One region of the Janthinobacterium sp. 61 genome, then DNA from elsewhere that is predicted to be linked to it. Evidence: predicted binding sites of a transcription regulator. Region 1 holds the regulator's gene; the other holds the start of a gene.

What was found. Region 1 encodes sigma-54, which starts transcription at its own class of promoters, with help from an activator protein. Its sites were predicted from a motif close to TGGCANGNAANCTGCTTT; they were not measured.
Region 2: a site for sigma-54 is predicted at 2,402-2,419, ahead of CLU92_RS23120 (TorF family putative porin). Genes of this name have one in related genera too.

What each region holds. Positions count from the first base shown of each region.
Region 1 is NZ_PJMQ01000001.1:4,894,345-4,903,540, forward strand. It holds gene CLU92_RS22185 (monovalent cation:proton antiporter family protein) at 1-833, opposite strand, end outside; gene CLU92_RS22190 (SIS domain-containing protein) at 918-1,952, shown strand; gene CLU92_RS22195 (HAD family hydrolase) at 1,952-2,485, shown strand; gene lptC (LPS export ABC transporter periplasmic protein LptC) at 2,531-3,142, shown strand; gene lptA (lipopolysaccharide transport periplasmic protein LptA) at 3,168-3,761, shown strand; gene lptB (LPS export ABC transporter ATP-binding protein) at 3,761-4,516, shown strand; gene CLU92_RS22215 (RNA polymerase factor sigma-54) at 4,521-5,999, shown strand; gene hpf (ribosome hibernation-promoting factor, HPF/YfiA family) at 6,069-6,428, shown strand; gene CLU92_RS22225 (enoyl-CoA hydratase/isomerase family protein) at 6,565-7,650, shown strand; gene rapZ (RNase adapter RapZ) at 7,771-8,634, opposite strand; gene hprK (HPr(Ser) kinase/phosphatase) at 8,845-9,196, opposite strand, start outside.
Region 2 is NZ_PJMQ01000001.1:5,093,727-5,098,662, forward strand. It holds gene CLU92_RS23105 (hypothetical protein) at 1-285, opposite strand, end outside; gene CLU92_RS23110 (YifB family Mg chelatase-like AAA ATPase) at 350-1,870, opposite strand; gene CLU92_RS23115 (accessory factor UbiK family protein) at 1,982-2,230, opposite strand; gene CLU92_RS23120 (TorF family putative porin) at 2,500-3,267, shown strand; gene CLU92_RS23125 (P-II family nitrogen regulator) at 3,279-3,617, shown strand; gene CLU92_RS23130 (ammonium transporter) at 3,629-4,936, shown strand, end outside.

The DNA of each region.
Region 1 (9,196 bases):
AGCACGTCGCGGAAGGGTTTGATATCCTCTTCCACCTGGTGCTTGAATTCCGTTTCGGAAATGAGCATGCCGGCAACAAACGCCCCCAGGGCCAGCGACAACCCGGCCCGTTCCGTGATCCAGGCCGCGCCCAGCGTGATCAGCAGCAGGTTGAGCATGAACAACTCCTGCGAGCGGCGCTTGGCGACGATAGTCAGCCAGCCCCGCACCAGCTTCTGGCCGATGAACAGGAGCAAAATGAGGACAAGCAGGGCCTTGCCGCCGGCCCAGGCCAGGGTTTCGGCCAGATTGTCGGAATCGCGAGTGAGGGCGGGGATCAGGATCAGCAGGGGCACCACGGCCAGGTCCTGGAACAGCAGGATGCCGATGATCTTGCGGCCGTGTTCGCTTTCCAGTTCCAGCCGTTCCGTGAGCATTTTGGAGACGATGGCCGTTGACGACATGGCCAGCGCGCCGCCCAGGGCGAAGGCGGCTTGCCAGCTCAGGTGGATGTAGGCGGACAGGTAGCGTCCGACGAACCAGCCGAAGACGACGGTGGCGATGATGGTGGTGACTACCTGCGCCATGCCAAGGCCAAAGACGATGCGCCGCATGGCGAGAAATTTGGGAAGCGAGAATTCGAGTCCGATGGAAAACATCAGGAAGACGACGCCGAATTCGGCCAGGGTGTGGCTGGCCTCGTTTTCCGCCGCCAGCCCCAGCGCGTGGGGGCCGATGACGATGCCGACAGCCAGGTAGCCCAGCATGGGCGGCAAATGCAACATTCTGAAAGCGACCACGCCCAGCACGGCGCTGCCGAGTAACATCAGGGTCAGTTCAAGCGAGGAAAACATGGGTTGCCCGGTGCGGTCAATGGAAATCGTTGTTTGTTGTGACTGGCAAGTTTTTTGCTTTCCTAATTCGTTTATACTTTGGGCATGAGTGTAACCCATGAAAAAACAATGCTGAAAGCTTTTGATCGAATTGACATGCAAGCGACGACCGAGCGCGCCGTCGCGCTGGCCCGCACCACCTTGCAGATCGAGTCCGACGCCATCGTTGCGCTGCACGCGCGCCTGGCCACGGACGACAGCGTGGGCCGCGCCGTGGCGATGTTGCTGCAATGCAAGGGGCGTGTCGTCGTCTCCGGCATCGGCAAGTCCGGCCATATCGCACGCAAGATTGCCGCCACGCTCGCTTCCACCGGTACGCCGGCTCTGTTCGTGCATCCGGCCGAAGCGGCCCATGGCGACTTGGGCATGGTCACTTCGGAAGATGCTTTTATTGCCATATCGTACTCCGGAGAATCGTCGGAATTGATGGCCATCATGCCCGTCGTCAAGCGCATGGGCGGCGTGCTCATTTCCATGACGGGTAAACCGAACTCCAGCCTGGCTCAGCTGGCCGACGTGCACCTGGATATTTCTGTTGAGAAAGAAGCCTGTCCGCTGAACCTGGCGCCGACGGCCAGCACCACTGTGACCCTGGCCCTGGGCGATGCGATCGCCGTGGCCTTGCTGGACTTGCGCGGCTTCAAGGAAGAAGATTTTGCCCGCTCGCACCCGGGCGGCGCCCTGGGCCGTCGCCTGCTCACGCATGTGCATGACGTCATGCGCAGCGGTGAACGGGTGCCCAAGGTGGCCGTGGACGCTTCCTTGCTCCAGGCGCTGGAAGAAATGACGAAGAAGGGCATGGGCATGACGGCCGTCGTCGATGCGGATGACCGTCCCGTGGGCGTGTTCACCGATGGCGACTTGCGCCGCATGTTCGAGCGCGTGCAGGATTTCACGCAAGTGGCGATCCGCGACGTCATGCATGCGCAGCCGCGCAGCATCGCGCCCGAACGCCTGGCAGTGGACGCCGTGGCCGTGATGGAGCAGTTCCGCATCAACCAGATGCTGGTCGTCGATGCCGACGGCAAACTGGTGGGCGCCCTGCATATCCATGATCTGACGCAAGCGAAGGTGATCTGATGGACAGCGTTGCGGACAACCTGGCGCGGGCGGCCAAGGTCAAACTGATGATTTTTGACGTCGATGGCGTGCTCACCGACGGCAGCCTGCATTTCGGCCCGGATGGCGAGATGATGAAAACGTTTAATGTGTATGATGGCCTCGGCATCAAGCTGCTGCAGGAATCGGGCGTGCAGACGGCCATCATCAGTGCGCGCCGCTCGGCCATCACGGCGCGCCGCGCGCAAGACCTGGGCATTACCCATGTGCACCAGGGCGGTCATGACAAGCTGACACCGTTTCGCGAATTGCTGGCGCTGACTGGCTTGACGGAAGAACAATGCGGCTATATCGGCGACGATGTCATCGATGCGCCCATCCTGCGCCGCGTTGGCTTTGCCGTCAGCGTGCCAGGCGGGCGTCCGGAAGCGCTGGGCCTGGCGCACCATGTGACGCAAGCCGGCGGCGGCCGCGGCGCGGTGCGCGAGATCTGTGAATTCGTGCTGCGCGCCCAGGACAACTATGCGCGCGTCATGGCGCCGTTCCTGGAATGAGGCGTACCGCCTCGCCGCCAGTGATATTTGAAAGAGTGAATTCCTATGCGTAAGCCAGGAGGCGCCCATCGCTGGCGCATGATTTTTACCGTGCTGGGGGCAGTCGTCTTTGCGCTGGGCAGCTTTTGGCTGCTGGAAGTGATGAACAAGAATGGCCTGGACATCACGGCCAGCAAGCATCAGGATGAGCCAGACTATTTCATCACCAATTTCAGCCTGGTGCGCATGGACTTGACGGGTAAGCCCAGCTATATCGTGTCGGGCACCAAGCTCACCCATTATCCGCTGGACGATTCATCCGATATCGACCAGCCTTTCGTGCGCAAACTGTCGCCAGGCATGCCGCCGATGAACATGAATGCGGAACTGGCGCATATCGACCAGGACAATACCCGGCTGCAACTGCACCGCAATGTCGTGATCGACCGCGTGGCCAGTCCGAAGTCACAGAACCTGACGGTCAAGACGGAAGCGCTGACGGTGTTCCCGGATGAGGAAAGAATGGAGACGAACGTGCCTGTCGATATCTTGACGGGCGCCTCGCGCATCAATGGCGTGGGCATGAAGGCCAATAACGCCACCGGCGTGGTGGAAGTGCAGAATGCGCTGCGCATGGTCCTCCCGCCGAAACCGCGCCCGGCCGCGGCGGCAAAATGACAGAATGAAACAAGGAAACCATACTATGAAGAACATCTTGCTATTGACTCTATTCTCGACCATTTGCTCGCTGGGCATCGTGGGCACGGCACATGCCGAGAAAGCCGATTCCGAGAAGGAAGCCATCATCACGGCTCGTAGCGGCCACGTCGATGACGTCAAGCAGGTGCGTACCCTGACGGGCGATGTGGTGCTGGTGAAAGGGACTCTGACCATGAAGGCGGGCCGGGCCCTGATCACGGAAGACCCGCAAGGCTACCAGTTCATCACTTTCTGGGCCGATCCTGGCAAGCTGGCCACCTTCCGCCAGAAGCGCGATGGCGCAGGCGACCTGTGGGTGGAGGGCGAGGCGGAGCGCGTGGAATACAACAACAAGACGGAAGTCGTGAAACTGTTTTCCAAGGCCAAGTTGACGCGCCTGGAAGGCACGAAGCCGACCGACGTGGCCAACGGCGCCTTCATCTCGTATGACAGCCGCAAGGAGGAATTTGCGATGGAAAATTCCGATAGCGGCACCAGCACCCCCGATGGCGGCAGCGTGCGCATGGTGATCCAGCCGAAGCCCAAGGCACCGGCGGCGGAGAAAGCGCCGGCCACGCCTGCGTCAGGAAATAAATAATGGACAATACTCGTTGCGGCAGCACCCTGATCGTTCGCGGGCTGCAAAAAACCTATGGCAAGCGGCAAGTCGTGCATGATGTCTCGCTGCAAGTCGAATGCGGAGAAGTGGTCGGGCTATTGGGGCCGAACGGCGCCGGCAAGACCACCTCGTTCTATATGATCGTCGGCCTGGTGCCGTCGGACGGCGGCAGTATCGATATCAGCGGCGTGGATATTTCCCGCCTGCCGATCCACCGCCGCGCGCAGATGGGCCTGTCGTATCTGCCGCAGGAAGCGTCCGTGTTCCGCAAGCTGACGGTGGAAGACAATATCCGTGCCGTGCTGGAAATCCAGACCGTCGAAGGCCGTCCCTTGAAGAAGGCCGAGATCGAGGAGCGCCTGGATAAATTGCTGGCCGACTTGCAGATTGAAAAATTGCGCGAGAATCAGGCGCTGTCGCTGTCTGGCGGCGAGCGCCGCCGCGTGGAAATCGCCCGCGCGCTGGCCACCGACCCCCGTTTCGTCCTGCTCGACGAGCCGTTCGCCGGTGTCGACCCCATCGCCGTGATCGAGATCCAGCGTATCGTGCGCTTCTTGAAGGAGCGCAATATCGGCGTCCTGATCACCGATCATAATGTGCGCGAGACGCTGGGTATCTGCGACCGTGCCTACATCATCAACCAGGGCTCGGTGCTGGCGTCGGGACGCCCCGACGACATCATCGCGAACGAGTCGGTACGCCGGGTCTATCTGGGCGAACACTTCCGTATGTGAGCCAATGAAACAATCATTGCAGCTGCGCACTTCGCAGCACCTGGCACTGACGCCGCAGTTGCAGCAATCGATACGCCTGTTGCAATTGTCTACACTGGAATTGCACCAGGAGCTGGAGCAGTTGCTGACGGACAATCCCTTGCTCGAACGCCTCGACGATCCGCTCGACCGTTCGCTGCGCCTGCTGTCCGACGGCGCCTTGAGTTCCACGGCCGCGCCGGCCGAAGCACCGCCCCAGCCGCCAGGCCAGGAGGCACCCGCCGCGCCGGCCGAAGCGGAAACCTTTGATGGCGAGGCTGGCGACAGCCCTGCCGCAGCGGAGGGCGGCGACAGCGACTGGAGCGAGGCGAGCAGGGGCAAGGCGCCCGACGACGAAGATTCCCGTCCGCAACTTGAAGCCCACCACTGCACCTTGCGCGAACACCTGATGGAGCAGATGCGCGTGACGGTGCTCGAGTTGCGCGACCGCGCGCTCGTCGAGCTGATCATCGACGCGCTCGACGACAATGGCTACCTGGAAGAGTCGCTCGACGACATCCTGGCGCGTTTGCCGGAAGAGCTGGAAATCGACGCTGACGAGATGCGTACGGCCTTGTCCCTGTTGCAAAGTTTCGATCCGCCCGGCGTGGGCGCGCGCAACGCGTCCGAATGCCTGGCGCTGCAAATCAAGCGCTTGCCGCACATCGCCATGGTGACGCGGCGCATGGCCCTCGTCATTGTGGAAAAACACCTGGCCTGGTTTGCCCAGCGCGATTTTAACAAGCTGAAAAAAGCCCTCGATTGCGATGATGAAGACTTGCGCGAAGCGCAGACGGTGATTCGCCAGTGCAACCCGCATCCGGGTGCCGTGTTCGCCTCGGACGTGTCCGATTACGTGGTGCCCGACGTCGTCGTCAAGCGCGCGCGCAATGGCTGGCAAGTCACACTGAACAACGACGTCATGCCTCGCCTGCGCGTCAACGCCATGTACGCCAACTTGCTCAAGCAGGGCAAGGGCGAGGGTGCCATGGGCGCACAGTTGCAGGAAGCCAAGTGGCTGATCAAGAATATGCGCCAGCGCTTCGACACCATCCTGCGTGTAGCGCAAGCGATAGTAGAAAGACAAAAGAACTTTTTCTCGCATGGGGCCGTTGCCATGCGCCCCCTTGTGCTCCGTGAAATAGCTGATACACTGGGTTTACACGAGAGTACTATCTCGCGCGTAACAACTCAAAAGTACATGCTGACCCCGCACGGCATGTTCGAGTTGAAATATTTCTTTGGTAGCCACGTCGCCACCGAAGCGGGGGGCGAAGCGTCATCGACGGCGATACGGGCATTGATCGTGCAACTGACAGGAGCAGAAGACCCTAAAAATCCTTTATCCGACAGTAAGATTGCGGACATGCTGGGGGAACAAGGCATGGTGATTGCGCGACGTACTGTTGCCAAATACCGGGAAGCGTTGAAAATTCCGCCAGTGAGCCTGCGTAAGTGTTTGTAAGTTTTTTTCGGTTCCTCTGCGGGCCGGATACGATGGACCGCACGAACCCGATCATCTTTAGGAGTGTGTATGAATCTCACCATCAGCGGACATCATCTCGAAGTCACACCAGCCATCCGTGAATACGTACAAACGAAGCTGGAACGCGTGAAACGGCATTTCGATCAAGTCATCGATATCGCCGTGATTCTGACCGTGGATAACCTCAAAGAGAAAGAAAAACGTCAAAAGGCCGAAGTCAATTTGCGTCTGAGTGGCAAAACTGTCTATGTGGAAAGTCTGGCGCACGACCTGTATGCCGCCATCGATATCCTGATCGACAAGCTGGACAGGCAAGTGATGAAGTACAAAACCAAAGTGCAAGGGCACGGTAAAGAGGCGATCAAGCATCTGCCAGACAACTCGGAAGAAGAATTCGCCGCCGCCTAAGCGGCCTGCGACTTTCAACCGGTTGTGATCAACTAAGGGCGCACATTGCGCCCTTTTTTGCGCCCGTAGCTGTTGAGCGCTATGTTCCCCTCACAGGCGCTAGAATGTGCCCGTTCTCACTTCTTTTCACTTTGCCATGAGCGACTTCGTCCAGACCTCCATCCGCAACCGCACGGGCCACATCGTGCTCGACCGCCCCAAAGCCCTGAATTCCCTCTCACTGGAGATGGTGCGCGCCCTGAGTACCGTTTTGCTGGCCTGGCGCGACGATCCGCAGGTGGACGCCGTGGTGATCCGTTCCAGCAGTGAGAAAGCCCTGTGCGCCGGTGGCGACATCCGTTTCTTTTACGATGCGGGCCTGGCCACACCGCAGGGCGGCAGTGCGTTGCTGGAAGATTTCTTTACGGAAGAATATGCTTTAAATCATGTAATCCACTTCTATCCGAAACCGTATATCGCCGTGATGGATGGCGTGGTGATGGGCGGCGGCATGGGCGTGGCGCAGGCCGGGCCTGGCAACCGCCTGCGCATCGTGACGGGCCGCACGCGCATGGCCATGCCGGAAGTCAATATCGGCCTGTTTCCCGACGTGGGCGGCAGTTATTTCCTGTCTCGCCTGGCCGGTCAGCTGGGCTTGTACCTGGGCTTGACGGGCTTGACGATCAACGCGGCCGATGCCTTGTACACGGGCCTGGCCGATGTGTACCTGCCCGAGGCGCAGATGGGGGCGCTGCTGGCCCTGTTCGAATCGACGCCAGGCCAGGGCTTGCCGGTCGCCATCAAGGCCCTGGCAGCGCCGTTCCAGGCCCAGGCGGGCGTTTCTGCGCTGACCATGGCGCGCGCGGCGCTGGACCGCCATTTCGGCGCTGGCTCCGTCGCTGCCATCATGGCTTCGCTGGCGCAGGATGACAGCGCGTTTGCCAGCAAGGCGCTGGCGGCCATGCGCCAGCGTTCGCCGCTGATGATGTCGGTGACCCTGGAATTGTTGCAGCGGGGCGCCCAACTGGGCGTAGCCGATTGCCTGCGCATGGAGCGCACCGTGGTGCGCCACAATTTCGAGCATGGCGAAGTGCTGGAAGGCGTGCGCGCGCTGGTGGTCGACAAGGACAATGCTCCGCGTTGGAACCCTGCCAGCCTGGACGAGGTTGATGCGGCCATGGTGGCGCGCTTCTTTGCCCCCGTCTGGCCGGCGCAAGCGCATCCGCTGCGCCATCTGGATTAACAACGCCAAATAACACCGTAGCGAGCGGAAGGGAGGGGTGGTTGAGAAGCGGAACTGTGCTTTACGCACATGAGCATCGCAGACCACCTATACCGAAGCGCAGTAGATTTTAATGGCGTTCTAGCTACGTTCGCGGTGGCGTAGCACGACCCGTTCATTGGGGCCGAAATACTGCGCCAGCCGTTCTGCCATGTACACCGAGCGGTGCTGGCCGCCCGTGCAGCCCAGCGCCACCGTCAGGTAGCTGCGGTTGTCGGACTTGAATGATGGCAACCATTTCTCGATGAAGGCGCGGATGTCGGCCAGCAGTTCCAGCGCGCTGGGCTGCGCGTCGAGGAAGGCGATCACGGGTGCGTCGCGTCCGTCGAGCGGGCGCAGCGCCAAGTCGTAATAGGGATTGGGCAAGGCCCGCACGTCGAAGACGAAATCGGCGTCCAGCGGCACGCCCAGTTTAAAGGCGAAGGATTCAAAGAACAGGATCAGGGGCGCGCGTTCGGAGGCGACAATATCCTTGACCCAGGCGCGCAGCTTGTTGGCGCTCAGTTCCGAGGTATCGATTACATGACCCAGCTGTTCGATGGCCGACAGGCGTTCCCGTTCTTCCGAGATGCACTCGATCAGGGTACGGCGGCTGGCCGGATTCTGGTTCGGGCGCAATTCATGCGACAGGGGATGGCTGCGCCGCGTTTCCGAGAAGCGCGCCACCAGCGAATGCGTGGTGGCCGTGAGGAACATTACCTTGACATCGTGCCCCTGGTCGCGCAGCAGCGCCACATTGTGCGGCAGGCTGGTCAGCGACTCGGCACTGCGCGCATCGACGGCGACGGCCAGTTGCGGTGTACCTTCGTCGAGCAGCGTTTGCACCAGGCTGGGCAGGAGCGCCGGTGGCAGGTTGTCAACACAATAGTAACCGGTATCTTCCAGCACATTGAGCGCGACGGATTTACCGGAGCCGGATATTCCGGTGATAAGGACGATATGCATAGGCCGATCATACAATAAAGATCGGCACTGCGCTCCAAGGCAATGCTCTTTACAAATTATTGCAATTTTGATTGTGGTGTTGGTGAAGCAAATGCTGGAGCACAGATAGTAGGTCGGCTTAGCGCAAAGCGCGTAAGCCGACGCTGCGGCATAGGCCAACATTGTTGTCGGATTACGCGGGGCCTTGCCCCGCTAATCCGACCTACGTTGTTAATCCCCGCTCATTGCCAAACGTTGCCGTTCCATGAACTCTTGCAAGGTATCGATGCCGCGCAGCTGCAAGATGGTATTGCGCACGGCCGCTTCCAGCAGTACGGCGATGTTGCGGCCGGCAGCGACGGGGATGACGACCTTGCGCACGGGTAAGCCGAGCACGTCTTCCGTGGGGAACAGGAAGGGCAGGCGCTCGACTTCTTCTTCCAGCGCGTTGCGGCGCACCAGGTGCACGATCAGTTTCAAGCGCATCTTGCGGCGCACGGCTGTTTCGCCAAAGATGGCCTTGATGTCAAGCAAGCCCAGGCCCCGCACTTCCAGCAGATTTTGCAGCAGAGGCGGACAGCGG
Region 2 (4,936 bases), 200 kb from region 1:
CTGCATGGCGGGCAGGGCAGCTTGCGCCTGTTCTGCGCTGTCGAGCACCGCGCTGCCGATGGCGAAGGTATTGCCATCGATTTCGCTCGCTGTCATGGTCAGGCTGACTTTCTTGCCATCGAGATCGATCTCGCGCGTCAGCACGGCCGGCTTGCCTGGAAACAGGGCCGTGAACTGGGCGTCGGGGCTGCGATAGTCGCGCCAGTCGAATTTCGGACTGCAGGCGGCCAGCGTGCAGGCTGTAGCGAGCATGGCAAGGAAGAGGGCAAGTGATGGTTTTTTCATCAGCAGATGGTAGCAGTGCCGCCAATCACGCGCAATCGCGCACGTGTGGCGTTTACCAGTCGCCTTATATTTCACGCAGTACGCGCCGGTACTGGATCGCTTCGGCGACATGCGGCGGCGTAATGGCGGAGCTGTCCGACAGATCCGCGATGCTGCGCGCCACGCGCAGTACCCGGTGGTAGGTGCGGGCCGACCAGTGCAGGCGCGTCATGGCGCCATGCAGCAACTGTTCGCCATGTGGCTCCAGGCGACAATGCTGTTCGATTTCCACGTTGCTCAGGCGCTGGTTCGATTTTCCCTGGCGTGCCAGCTGCAAGGCAAAGGCTGCCGCCACCCGGGTGGCGATGGCTTGCGTGCTTTCGCCAGCGCCTGCGTGCCTGCCCAGCGCCGCTGGCGGCATGGCGGCAACTTCGATTTGCAAGTCGATACGGTCGAGCAGCGGGCCGGACAGGCGACTGTGATAGCGCAGCACCGCGTCCGGTGTGCAGCGGCAGCGGCCGGAAGCGTGGCCCAGATAGCCGCATGGGCAGGGATTCATGGCGGCGATCAACTGAAAGCGGGCAGGAAATTCGGCCTGGCGGGCCGCGCGCGAAATGCTGATGACGCCCGATTCCATGGGCTGGCGCAAGACATCGAGTACCCGGCGCTGGAATTCGGCGATTTCATCGAGAAACAACACGCCGCAGTGGGCCAGCGAGATTTCTCCCGGGCGCGGCACGTTGCCGCCACCCACCAGGGCCACGCCGGACGCCGTCTGGTGCGGGGCACGATAGGGACGACGTTTCCAGTGTTCCACCTTGAAGTGGCCGCTCAGGGAATGCACGGCGGCCGATTCCAGCGCCTCTTCATCGCTCATGGGCGGCAGCACGCCGGGGAAGCGGCTGGCCAGCATGGTTTTGCCCGCGCCCGGTGGCCCCACCATCAGCACGTTATGGCCGCCTGCGGCCGCTACCTCCAGTGCGCGCCGCGCCTGCTGCTGCCCCTGTACGTCAGCAAAGTCGGGATACGCAAAAACCTGCGCTGCCAGCAAGGGCTGATGGCGCTGCAGGGCGGTCTTGCTGGCATGCGCGGCAAAATGGGCGCAGACCTCGAGCAGGCTGTGGGCGGGATAGATGCAGGCATCACTGACCAGCGCCGCCTCGCCCGCGTTCGCCTGCGGCAGGATGAAGGCGCGTGGCGCGCCAGCCTGGCTGCGCTGCATGGCAAAGGTCATGGCCAGTGCGCCACGGATGGGGCGGAGCTGTCCCGATAGCGACAGTTCCCCCGCGAATTCGTAATGGTGTAATTGGTCGCCTGGCAACTGGCCGGAGGCGGCCAGGATGCCCAGCGCAATGGGCAAGTCGAAGCGGCCCGATTCCTTGGGCAGGTCCGCAGGCGCCAGATTTGCCGTAATGCGCCGCGCCGGCATGTCAAAGCCACAGTTTTGCAGCGCGGCACGGACGCGGTCGCGCGATTCCTTCACTTCGGTGTCCGGCAGGCCGACTATCGTAAAGGAGGGCAAGCCATTGGCAAGGTGGACTTCGACACTTACCTCGGGTGCCTCCATGCCGGCCAGGGCGCGGCTTTTCAGGACGGCCAGACTCATCAGACTCCCCTTTAGCGCGGGCGCGGTCAGGATCAGTCTAGTCCTTGAAAAGGTGTCAGGCTTGAGGTATGCCAGCAAGGTTGTCAATAACGCGACCTTGCTGGCGATACTTTATGCCTTTGGGTCGTTCAGGCGCGTTTCCAGTTCGATCAGGCGCAATTCCAGTGCGTCCAGCTTGGCGCGGGTCTTGGCCAGCACTTGTGCCTGGATATCGAATTCCTCGCGCGTGACGAGATCGAGACGGGCGAAGCCCTGGGTCATCATCGATTTCACGTTTTTCTCGATATCCTTGGCAGGCGAGTTTTCGATGGCTTGATGGATCTTGCCTTGCAAGTCGTTAAAGAAGGTATTCATGTCCATGGTCAGTCCTTTTATGGTGCGGCCTGTGCATCGCACCATTGCGGTGCACAGCGGCGTTAATCTGGTGCGAAACTGGGCGGTTCATTGTGCTTCAGCAGTCCATTAGCGCAGTCCTGGCGGCTTGCAGGGTATGTATGGACGGAAATGCACCTGTCAAGGTGGCAAGAGAGCTGGCACGTATTCTGCTAAAGAAGCTATGAACGCTTTGTGATCTCCAGCCAAGATTTTAAACCTCAACCGCTTTAAAAGTTCAATAAAAGGGAATCGCCATGAAGAATCTGTCCAAGAACATGACTTTAGTAGCAGCGTTGACGCTGGCCATGACCGCCGTGTGCGGTAGCGCCATGGCCCAGGATGCAGTGGCAGCGCCTGCTGCGGCCGAAGCCGTACCTGATAACGTGGTGAGCTATAACGTGGCGCTGACCAGCGACTATCGTTACCGTGGGATCTCGCAAAGTCGACTCGATCCTGCCATCAGCGGTGGTGCCGACTACACCCACAATCCGACGGGCCTGTATGTAGGCACCTGGCTGTCGAGCATCAAATGGATCAAGGACGGCGGCGGCGATACCAACCTGGAATGGGATATCTACGGCGGCAAGCGTGGCGAGATCAGCAAGGACTTCACCTACGATGTGGGCGGCCTGTACTACTTCTATCCCTCGAATGGGCTGAGCACCAACGCGAACACCTTCGAGCTGTATGGCCAGCTCGGCTATGGTCCGGCCTACATCAAGTACTCGCACTCGACGACCAATCTGTTTGGCGTGGCTGACAGCAAGAACAGCGGCTACCTCGATGTGGGCGCGAATATCGATGTATACGAAGGTTATCTGCTGAACCTGCATGTGGGCCGTCAGAAGGTCGAGCACAACGATGCCCTCAGCTATACCGATTACAAGCTGGGTGTCACCAAGGATTTCGGCGTGGCAACAGTCGCCCTGGCCTACGTCAAAGCCAATATCACTTCGCTGGCGCCGAATGGCAAGAACCTGGCGAAATCCGGTCTCGTGCTGACCGTGTCCAAAACCTTTTAAGCGAGAATGCCATGAAAATGATTACAGCAATCATTAAACCGTTCAAACTGGACGAAGTGCGCGAAGCCTTGTCGGCTATCAATGTGCAAGGCATTACCGTCACCGAAGTCAAAGGGTTTGGTCGCCAGAAAGGTCACACGGAACTCTACCGTGGCGCTGAGTATGTCGTCGATTTCTTGCCAAAAACTAAGATTGAAGCGGCCGTGGATGACGCCATTGTCGACCAGGCCATTGAAGCGATCGAAGGTGCCGCGCGTACCGGTAAAATCGGCGATGGCAAGATCTTCGTCTACAACCTGGAACAAGTCATCCGCATCCGTACCGGTGAAACCGGCAACGAAGCGCTCTAAGGGGAATATTGATGCGTAAAAATATAACAAAATTGCTCGCTGGGATAGCCTGTCTGTGTGCTTTTGGCCTTGCCACGCCGAGCTTTGCCGATGCCCCCGCCAAGGCGGAAGAGGCCACGACTACTGTCGTCGCCGCTCCCGCCGTGACGCCGGTTCCTGACGCAGCGCCCGCAGCTGCCGCTCCGGCACCGGCAGCTGCCGCGCCAGCAGCTGCGCCCGTCGCCAACAAGGGCGATACCAGCTTCATGATGATCAGCACCTTGCTGGTGATTTTGATGACCATCCCCGGCCTGGCCCTGTTCTACGGCGGCCTGGTGCGGTCGAAGAACATGCTGTCGGTGCTGATGCAAGTGTTCATGGTGTTCGCGCTAGTGATCGTGCTGTGGTGTATTTATGGCTACTCGATCGCCTTCACGGAAAAAACCGCCTTCTTCGGTGGCTTCGACCGCCTGTTCCTGAACGGCATCTGGGATCCGGCCAAGGGCACGTTTGCCGCCGCCGCCACCTTCAGCAAGGGCGTCGTCATTCCCGAGTTCGTCTTCGTGGCTTTCCAGGGCACGTTTGCCGCCATCACGTGCGCACTGATCGTCGGCGCCTTTGCCGAGCGCGCAAAGTTTGCCGCGGTGCTGGCCTTCGTCGTGCTGTGGTTCACGTTCGCCTACCTGCCGGCCGCCCACATGGTGTGGTTCTGGACCGGTCCTGACCTGATCACGAATGCCGCCACCTCGGCCAGTGAAGCCCTGAAGGCTGGCTGGATCTGGCAAAAAGGCGCGCTGGACTTCGCCGGCGGCACCGTGGTGCACATCAATGCCGCTGTCGCCGGCCTGGTGGGTGCGATCATGATCGGCAAGCGCGTTGGCTACGGCCGTGAATCGATGGCGCCGCACTCGCTGACGATGACCATGATCGGCGCCTCCCTGTTGTGGGTGGGCTGGTTCGGTTTCAATGCCGGTTCCTCGCTGGAAGCGGGCGATGTGGCTGCCTTGGCCTTCGTCAACACACTGCTGGCAACTGCTGCCGCCACCCTGTCGTGGGTATTTGGCGAGTGGATCAGCAAAGGCAAGCCATCCATGCTCGGTGGCGCATCGGGCGCCGTTGCCGGCCTGGTGGCGATCACCCCGGCGGCCGGCTTTGTCGGCCCGATGGGCGGCCTGGTCATCGGCTTGCTGGCCGGTGTCATCTGCCTGTGGGGCGTGAACGGCTTGAAACGCCTGATCGGCGCCGACGATTCGCTCGACGTGTTTGGCGTGCATGGCGTGGGCGGCATCCTGGGTGCCTTGTTGACGGGTGTGTTTGCTGCACCACAACTGGGTGGTCAA